3 regions of the Sulfurovum lithotrophicum genome follow, and region 2 is predicted to be linked to each of the others. Evidence: riboswitches for the same ligand, from Rfam matches in the RefSeq annotation. Region 2 holds a riboswitch; each other region holds the start of a gene.
What was found. A riboswitch is a leader RNA that binds a small molecule or an ion and turns the genes downstream of it on or off. The one in region 2 is predicted to bind cyclic di-GMP.
Positions count from the first base shown of each region.

Region 1: linked by a shared signal. The riboswitch ahead of YH65_RS02850 (type IV pili methyl-accepting chemotaxis transducer N-terminal domain-containing protein) and the one ahead of YH65_RS11170 (DUF1800 family protein) in region 2 are both predicted to bind cyclic di-GMP.
Region 3: linked by a shared signal. The riboswitch ahead of YH65_RS02975 (PAS domain-containing protein) and the one ahead of YH65_RS11170 (DUF1800 family protein) in region 2 are both predicted to bind cyclic di-GMP.

Region 1 is NZ_CP011308.1:596,863-600,141, forward strand. It holds gene hemJ (protoporphyrinogen oxidase HemJ) at 1-431, shown strand, start outside; gene YH65_RS11185 (DUF2231 domain-containing protein) at 492-1,331, shown strand; gene YH65_RS02845 (c-type cytochrome) at 1,365-1,721, opposite strand; cyclic di-GMP riboswitch class I at 1,857-1,937, shown strand; gene YH65_RS02850 (type IV pili methyl-accepting chemotaxis transducer N-terminal domain-containing protein) at 2,048-2,788, shown strand; gene YH65_RS02855 (type IV pili methyl-accepting chemotaxis transducer N-terminal domain-containing protein) at 2,795-3,279, shown strand, end outside.
Region 2 is NZ_CP011308.1:395,625-398,903, forward strand. It holds gene YH65_RS01945 (DNA polymerase III subunit gamma/tau) at 1-725, opposite strand, end outside; cyclic di-GMP riboswitch class I at 974-1,051, shown strand; gene YH65_RS11170 (DUF1800 family protein) at 1,289-3,279, shown strand, end outside.
Region 3 is NZ_CP011308.1:624,328-627,606, reverse strand. It holds gene metH (methionine synthase) at 1-1,490, opposite strand, end outside; cyclic di-GMP riboswitch class I at 1,626-1,700, shown strand; gene YH65_RS02975 (PAS domain-containing protein) at 1,760-2,209, shown strand; gene YH65_RS02970 (hypothetical protein) at 2,237-2,467, opposite strand; gene lpxD (UDP-3-O-(3-hydroxymyristoyl)glucosamine N-acyltransferase) at 2,521-3,279, opposite strand, start outside.

The DNA of each region.
Region 1 (3,279 bases), 200 kb from region 2:
CATATTATACATGGATACTGGCATTTCACGTCATGAGTTTTACAAGTTGGATGGCAATGCTTTTTTATCTGCCGAGACTTTTCATCTACCACAGGGAGCATGCTGACAACAAGGCTTTTGGAGAAGTAGTCGAGGTACAGGAGTACAAGCTCTATAACTACATCGGTGTACCTGCGATGTGGGCGACGATACTTTCGGGTGGACTTATGCTTTATCTGAATCCCGGTATTTTTCAAAGTGGTGGATGGATGCATGCAAAACTCTTCTTTGTTGCTTTGCTGATCGCATACAGTTTTTCACTCAATGTGATACGTAAAAAGCTGATCGTTGATCCCTACTACAAAAGTGGGAAGTATTTCAGATTCTACAATGAAGTACCGACACTGCTGATGATCTTCATTGTCATCATGGTCGTGGTCAAACCGTTCTAGTCATAAAACTAAATAGTTTTGTGTTATAATCTCTACACATCAACATTTAAGGAATGAATTATGCAATTACCAGCACTACCGTTTAAAATACCTGAGATACCACTACCGTTCGATATACCGGCACTTATGCACCCGCCGGTCGACCACTTTATCATTGCATTGCCGATAGTGGTGCTTTTATTGGAGATCATCAATCTTTTTACAAAAAAAAGAGCGATCGGAGTGATCTCTTTCTTCTTACTGATACTGACCGTTGTGGCGGCAATTGCTGCATATCTTACCGGATCTGCCGATGGAAAACATGCATGGGATCTTCTCTCGGAAGCGGGACAGGCGGACCTGAAGGCACATAAGCTGCTCGGTACCTACCTGATGCTGGCATCTGTCATTGTGCTTGTGTTCAAACTACTTTCCTCAATGATCCAGAGAGGAATGATGAAGGCACTTTACCTTCTGATCCTCGTTCTTTTTGTTGCAGGTATCCTAAAGCAGGGCAAAGAAGGTGGAGAACTGGTCTATACTTACGGTGCCAATGTCAAGATCGTAAAGATTAAAGATGACGAACTCTTTGATTGTAAAGATGACTTGAGTGATTATATAGCCGAAGAGAAAGAGGCTGAAGAGGAAGCCAAGGCGGTGGCAGAAGCAAAAAAAGCTGAAGAGGCCAAAAAAGCTGAAGAGGTCAAAAAGACAGAAGAATCTGCAAAACCGGAAGACAGTGTTGCAAAAGAGGAGTCTGCTGCGATAGATGCTCCTGAAGCTGTAAAAGATCATGCGGCAGCCGCTGCAGAAGTGGAGGAGAGTGCATCAAAAGAGGCATTTGAAACCAAAGAGGATAGTGCAAATTTCAAAAATGAAGCCCAGGCAGACGAGAAAAAAGAGCTTGCTCCTGCAGAATAGTACTGTCTTGTCTAAACCAGTGGAAGACAGTGATCAGGAGCTCCCGTCTCCTGCATTGTCATCGTAATCCAACTCGTATACTTCGTCCTGCTCCGTTCTTTTGAGAGTAGAGAGGTATTTTGCCATTTCAAGGGTCTGGTTCTCATCCAGGTTTTTGGCAAAAGATATCATCACGTTTCCAAATGCCGTTCGTGTTTTTCCGTTTTGCAAGTCTTTCAGCTTTTTGAGCAGTACCTCTTCTCTTTGTCCCTGCAGTCTGGGAGTCGCACCGATCCCTTCACCGTAAAGCCCGTGACATCCATGACATCCGTTCTTCAAATAGACTTCCGACATCGTTTCGGCATGCAGTATAAGGTTTAAAAAGAGTCCGAGTAATATCTTTTTTTTCATCCAAAGTACTTTTTTTAGGTTATTATATTCATAAAATGATGAAAAATCAATACAAAAAGAAAAAGAGAGAAAAATAACGTTAATTTAATATTATGACAAGTATAATTAATTAAGACAAAATTAAAGATTGTCTGAAAATGAAAAAGCCAAACCTGTTGTGAAGCAGGGACGGAAAGTCATGGGACTTGATAAAATTAAGTTCGCCAGATCGCCGCGTAAAGTAGTATCTATACTTTTTATTACTTTATTTTGGTTCCTTTTTCAATACAAAAAAAGGAGTTAAAATGCATAAACCTCTCCAATACTGGATAAAAATTTTTCTAATAATGTGTTTCTCAATCGGATTTTTGCATGCCATTGAGATCGCTAACCTTTCGCAGGCAGTGGATGTAGCCGGAAAACAGCGTATGTATACCCAGCGGATGCTGAAAGATTATGCAATGATAGGTTTGCAGAATAATTTCGGAAATCCAAAAGAAGATCTGACGAAGATAATGGCAAATTTTGAAAACCACCTTGACTCGCTGATCGCGTTCAACAAGGAGCCCAAAACAGAAGAGAGTCTCTTGAAAGTAAAGAAGTTGTGGGTTCCCATTAAGCAGGCACTGAATGAGCCGCCCAGCAAAGATAAGGCAGGAAAGATGCAGGAAGACCTTGAGGCACTTTTGAAGCAATCTAATGAGGCGGTCGGCCTCTTTGCCAAGCAGACAGGAAAAGAGTCGGGTGAGATCATCAATATCTCTGGCCGTCAGCGTATGCTTTCCCAGAGAATGGCGAGTCTGTACATGCTGAAAGTATGGGGTGTGAACGATCCCCAATTCAAAAAAAAGATGGATGCATCGATGAAGCTTTTCAAAGATTCTCTTGACCGCCTTATGAAATCAGATATGAATACACCGGAGATTACGGCACTCTTGAAAAAGGCGGAAAGAGCATTCAAGTTCTTTGAGATTATGAACAGATCAAAGTCAAAATTTATTCCGGCATTGATCTACAAAAAATCCAATGAGATCCTTAAAAACATGAATACTGCTACAGGACTGTATGCTGCACAGGAAGGTAAATAGTATATTATGAATAGAATGAAAAAAAGAATAAAAAAGATAGGGATCTTTTTCCTGCTGACAGCATCATTGGCGGCAGTTGAGATTCAAAATACGGAAGATGCGGTCAATATAGCCGGCAAGCAGAGAATGTTTACCCAGCGTATGCTGAAGGATTATGCCATGGTCGGGATGGGAAATACATTCGGCACTCCCGGCAAAGATCTCCAGCAGACTATAGATGCTTTTACAGACCATCTGAAGTTGTTGAAAGCATATGCCAAAAATGATGCAATTAAAAAGAGTCTGGATGAGATAGAAGTACAGTGGAAGCCTCTTCGGAAAATACTACAGGAAACCCCAAATCTCAGCAAAGTAGAAAAGCTGCAGGGGGATTTGGAAGCACTCTTGACGGCATCGGACAAAGCAACAAAGCTGTTTGCAAAAGAGACGGGGAAAAACTCTGGTGAAATTGTCAATATGGCAGGACGTCAGCGTATGCTTTCCCAAAGAAT
Region 2 (3,279 bases):
ATCCCAAGCATACCGGTGACCGTACCGACATCTACGAAGTTCTTGGAGTAGACGATGGCTTGGTCTAAGAGGGTGAGTGAATCTCTCAGACTCCCCGCACCCGAACGGGCAATGATCTCAAGCGCTTCTTTTTCGTACTCAATCTTTTCAAGGTTCATGATATGCTCAAGGTGACTGAGTACAAGATTTTGGGGGATCTTCTTGAACCTGAAGTGTTGTGTCCTGGAGAGGATGGTCGCAGGTAGTTTCAGCGGATCGGTCGTTGCCAGAATGAATTTGACAAAATCGGGCGGCTCTTCCAGGGTCTTAAGTAAAGCGTTAAAGGCCTGGTTGGTCAGCATATGGACTTCATCGATAATGAAGATTTTGTAGCGTGCAGAGCTGGGTTTGTATTTGGTATGCTCGATGAGGTCTTTGATATCGTCGATACCTCTGTTGGAGGCAGCATCCATTTCTATGATGTCCATATGGCGGTTCTCCGCAGCCATGATACAGTGGGTACAGGTACCGCACGGGTGAGAGGTGGTTCCCTCTTCACAGAGCAGCGCTTTGGCAAAAATACGGGCAGTGGAGGTCTTGCCGCTTCCCCTGAGACCGGAGAAGAGATAGGCATGAGAGAGTCTGTTGCCATCAAGTGCAAGCGAGAGCGTCTGGGAGACGGAATCCTGTCCGATGAGGTCATCAAAGGTGGCAGGACGATATTTTCTTGCTAAGGCTAATGACAAAAGAGCTCCTCATTTTTAGTAATATATTGTAGTCTATTTTTACTTTTGATTGGTATAATCAAAGAAATAAAGATTAGAGGCAGTACTATGAAAGCTGGTGCAGTAGGGATAAAAAAAACAATGCCCTGCAAGGTCAGGGTTGAGTGGTTCAAATACGGATTTGAATCCGATAATGTGATACTTTTCAATAGAATATGAAAAAAATTGCATAATTTTTAAAAATATGATATAATGAGCTCGTAATAAAAATATTGTTGTGCCAAACCTATCGTGAGGTAGGGACGGAAAGCCACGAGTCTGAGGATTCAGATAGTCGGGTTGCCAATACTCTCTTTCATACTGTTGTGAATTTAGATAGTATTCTATCCATCCTGATTGTCTTAAACCTTGTACTTAAAAAATACAAGAAGGACATTAAAATGAACTACATAAATACACAGCTGGAATTTCTTTATTCCATTCGAAGATTATTCAGTTTAGTACCTTCCCCCGAGTTATATATTGATCAAAGCATAAGGCTTAAATGGAATTATCCCATATTTTTCAGATCACTCTTTTTCTATATGATTCTAACTTCGATTGTTTTTGCGACAGCTCCGACTATAGAAGGGGAATCTGTTCAAAGTGTTATACCCGGAGAAATGTACCAATTTCAGCCAACAGCGAATGATGTAGACGGTGATTCGTTGATTTTTCGTATCAGAAATATGCCATCATGGGCAACATTCGACAAGAATACGGGTATCTTGCGCGGGACACCGACAGTATCAGATGTCGGCTATTATAGTCATATCAATATCGGAGCATTTGACGGGGAAACAGTAACATGGTTATATCCGGAGAAAACGGATGGTTATACCCTTCTGGTAAATACGCCGCCAACGATCAGCGGTACTCCCGAAAAAGATAAAATATTGCCTGGGGAGACTTTTAGTTTTAAACCTGTTGCAAGTGATGAGGACGGAAGTCCTTTACGCTTTAAAATATACAATCAACCGGCATGGACGGTATTTAACAGTGAAACAGGAGAACTCACGGGTACCCCCACAACAGACGACAGGAGACGATATACATTCAATATTGGTGTAACAGACGGTCTTGAAACACGATGGTTAAACGGCAGTAAAACGGATGGTTTTTATATCAAGGTACTTAATACTGCTCCTGTCATCAGCGGAACGCCAGCGGCAGAAGTCCTGGTTAACGACAATTATGTTTTCCAGCCGGATGCGAACGATGCAGATGGTGATGCGATCACTTTTACCATAAAGCACAAACCGGTATGGGCCACATTCGATACCGAGACGGGAAGGCTGAGCGGTACACCGTCGAAAGCCTTCGCCAACCAGACCTTTGAAGACATTATTATCATTGCCAAAGACGGCAAAGGAGGGAAAGCACCGCTTCCGGCTTTCAGTATTACGGTAGTGAACAATCCTCCTGTCATCAGCGGAACGCCAGCGGCAGAAGTCCTGGTTAACGACAATTATGTTTTCCAGCCGGATGCGAACGATGCAGATGGTGACACGATCACTTTTACCATAAAGCACAAACCGGTATGGGCCACATTCGATACCGAGACGGGAAGGCTGAGCGGTACACCGTCGAAAGCCTTCGCCAACCAGACCTTTGAAGACATTATTATCATTGCCAAAGACGGCAAAGGAGGGAAAGCACCGCTTCCGGCTTTCAGTATTACGGTAGTGAACAATCCTCCTGTCATCAGCGGAACGCCGCCGGCAGAAGTCCTGGTTAACGACAATTATGTTTTCCAGCCGGATGCGAACGATGCAGATGGTGACACGATCACTTTTACCATAAAGCACAAACCGGTATGGGCCACATTCGATACTGAGACGGGAAGGCTGAGCGGTACACCGTCGGAAGCTTTTGCCGATCAGACCTTTGAAGACATTATTATCATTGCCAAAGACGGCAAAGGAGGGAAAGCACCGCTTCCGGCTTTCAGTATTACCGTACGGAATGCAGCTTATTATGATCCTGCCATTCTTGTGGGTGAGCCTGCAACGATCGCCAGGGCAGGTGAAGAGTACAGTTTTGCTCCATTTGTAGATTATTCAGGTCCCGGTTCACTTACATTTAGTATTGTCAATAAACCGACATGGGCAATTTTTGATACGAAAACTGGCAAACTCAGTGGTATACCAGGATCGAATGATATCGGTAAAACCGCAGATATTGTTATCAGTGCTTCAGCCGAGAACGATACTACTTCAAGTATGAAATCTTTTGATATCAATGTTGTCGAAACTTCCGCATCCAGGAAAGATGCATTCAAACTTCTGATACAATCAACCTTTGGGCCTACGGAACAGAGTATGGAAGAGGTAATGCAAATGGGTATCGAAGGTTGGGTAGATGCACAGCTTAATGCCCCTTCTGCATATGACAGCAATACGGATACACATCTGACATATTTGGAACGTCATATTGAACTTGCAAAAATGGCTAACTCCATATGGGATCAGCCTATAGAGGATTATATTGACGGTACTGCCAAATTTACCCGAACCAGTCTAGGTATCTATCGAAG
Region 3 (3,279 bases), 230 kb from region 2:
ATCCCATGACGGTTGACACAAAGGTCATAAATACGTTCGGCGATACGTAATTTTTCCTCTGTGGTCTTTGCCATTCCTTTCTCGTCGATGGTCAGACAAACAAGTGCGGCACCGAACTTTTTAGCAAGACGACAGATGTCATCGAGCTTCTCTTCTCCATCTTCCAGATTGACCGAGTTGATGATGGGTTTTCCGCCAATGCATTTGAGCGCAGCTTCCATTGTGTTCACACGGGTAGCATCCGGCATCAGGGGCAGCGGTATCTTCTGGTTATAGAGCTCCATCACCTCTTTCATATCCGCCGCACCATCACGTCCTGCAAACTCCACGTTCACATCGAGACAGTGTGCCCCGTCACGTACCTGTGCCTGGCCCACGGTCAGTGTACCTTCATAGTCACTCGCAATAATGAGCTCCCTGAATGCTTTGGATCCCGTCGCGTTACTTCGCTCCCCAATGAGCAAAGGTGCAGGTTTCTGGAAAAGTTCTGTCGTATTGAAAAGCGATGCGATGGAAGGCTCGATGGTTCCTGTGGATTTCTTTGGTATTATGGTCTCTACGGCTTTCTTGAGTGCCTGTATATGCTGCGGCGTCGTACCACAGCAGCCGCCAAGAAAACTTACACCGTCAAACTCCGTAAATTCCAGCTGTTTTTGCGTGAATTCGTCCGGTCCCATCGGATAATAGGTATACCCCCCGCGGTTTTGCGGCAAGCCTGCATTGGCATGTACGGAGATAGGAATATTGCACAGTTCACTCAGCGTTTTGAGATGTTTCTTCACCTGATCGGGACCGGTTCCACAGTTGAAGCCAAGAGAGAGAATGTCAAACGGCTCCATGATCGTCACAATGGTGGCTGCATCCGTACCGATGAGCATGGAGCCGCTCAGTTCAATGGTCACAGAAACCATAACCGGCAGTTCAGCACCACGATCTTTACCGGCATCCTGACAGGCATGCAGTGCTGCTTTGATCTGAAGAGGGTCCTGACATGTTTCAAGTAAAAATACGTCGCATCCACCGTCGATCAGCCCCAAAGCCACTTTTTTGTAGCCCTCATACATCTCGTCATAATGAATATGTCCAAGGGAAGGCAGTTTGGTTCCCGGGCCGATGGAGCCGAGTACGAATTTCGGTGAAACCTCTGTCCCATACTCCACACAGATCTCTTTGACCAGTTCCGCCCCTTTTTTAGAGAGCTCATAGGCACGCTCACCCATCTGGTATTCATCGAGTACCCAGGGCATGGTACCAAAAGTATTGGTTTTTATCAGGTCAGCACCCGCCATCGCGTAGCGTTTATGGATACGTTTGATCAGGTCGGCTGCAGTATCGTTGAGCAGTTCGTTGCAGCCTTCCTGCTCTTTGCCACTGTGATCGATCCACGCTTCTTTTGGTACGTCAAGATCCTGTATCTGCGTACCCATAGCACCGTCTATGACCAAAATACGCTTTTCCAATAGTGAGTTAATTGTTTCGGTAACAGACACACGCTTCCTTTTATCGCGTATAATACGCATAATCTTTAAGTGCAATTGTAGCAAAGTATCGTTAAAGTCATTGAAGTCATTTTTAATACTTTGTTAATATATTAAAGTAAATCAGTGATATAATCATCTAAAATAAATTGAAAAAGCCAAACCTGTTGCAAAACAGGGACGGAAAGCCATGGGACTCATGAAGTTTGCCAGGTTATCATGCCTCCCTGATACGCCTTTCAAACCGGTTTTATTTTTTCTAAAGTCATACAAGGAAAAAAATGGGAAGAACAATCAAAAACATTATTACAGATAAAGAGATCGTCAAGCCTGATCCCGTCGATGAAGAAGTTCCTTTCGACGGCGGTGTCATGATCACGGAAACGGATACAGCCGGTATCATTACCTATGCCAATCGTAAATTCAGAGAGCTGACAGGATATACAAAGGAAGAACTGATCGGTTCACCGCACAGCATCAATCGACATCCGGACATGCCAAAAGCTGCGTTCAAAGGTTTATGGGAGACGATCAAAGGAGGAAACTACTGGGAAGGCTATGTCAAAAACATGACAAGTGAAGGCAAATACTACCTTGTCGTGGTCTGGATCAAACCGAAATTCGATGAAGAAGGGAATATTGTAGGTTATATTGCGGGACGTAAGATTCCCGACCGGGATTCTATGAACAAAGCACTTGCCCAGTACAAAGAGATGAAAGCCGCTGAATAAAAATTGCGGACTTTCAATACTGTATTTTTATAACGTTTTTTTAGCTTCCTGAAGTGCGGCGATAACCGCATCGATATTCTCTTTTGGAATATGTACTTTCCAGTCCGGTTCTTCGGTACCTGCCTGAAGAGAGATCCCTATGCTTGCCACACTTTCACTTCCTGCACCGTAAGGCTCACTGATCGTTGTTATCGTGATCTTTCCGTCCTTTGTGCCGCTCAATACCAATTCGTCTATTTTAGTTATTGTTCCGCTCATAAAAACTCCTAAAAAATAATTTTATAGAAACGATTATAGCACAAATACTCTAACTATTTTTTCTTTTTGATCAATCCGGATATTTTAGCCTGCAGACGAAGCCACATTCTATGTTCGATCGCCGGGAAACCGCCATAGGTCTTACCGCCTTCAAGTGACTTCGTCGCCACACAACGTCCCACCAGTGTCGAGAAATCACCGATACTCAAATGCCCGGTGGTGGCACTCTGTCCTCCCATGACCACATTCCTGCCCAGTGTTGAGGAACCGGAAAGCCCCACCTGAGAAGCGAACAGACAGTGTTCCCCTACATCACAGTTGTGTGCGATCTGTATGAGGTTGTCTATCTTGGTGCCTTTTCGTACATAGGTCGTACCAAATACCGCTCTGTCGATCGTACAGTTCGCACCGATCTCGACATCATCTTCGATGACCGCATTGCCGTTCTGATAGATCTTGACATGTTCTCCTGTTCTTGTATGGGCAAAACCGTATCCGTCAGAGCCGATGACCGTACCGCTGTGAATGATGCACCGCTCCCCAATCTGCGTACCGTGGTAGAGTGTTACATTGGGATGCAGGAGCGTGTTTGAGCCTACAGTCACATTGTCACCCAGGTAACAGCCAGCCAGAATGGTCACATTGTCACCCAGGGTCACATTTTTACCGAAACGCACCTGTACATCAATATCGCAATTTTTACCTCTCTTGGGGACATCTCCCTTTGTCGTGATCTTCTGCGTGAAGAGCCTGGATGCCAGTGCGAGTTTCAGGTAAGGTTCATCCGTGATCAACGCAATACTCGTTTCAGG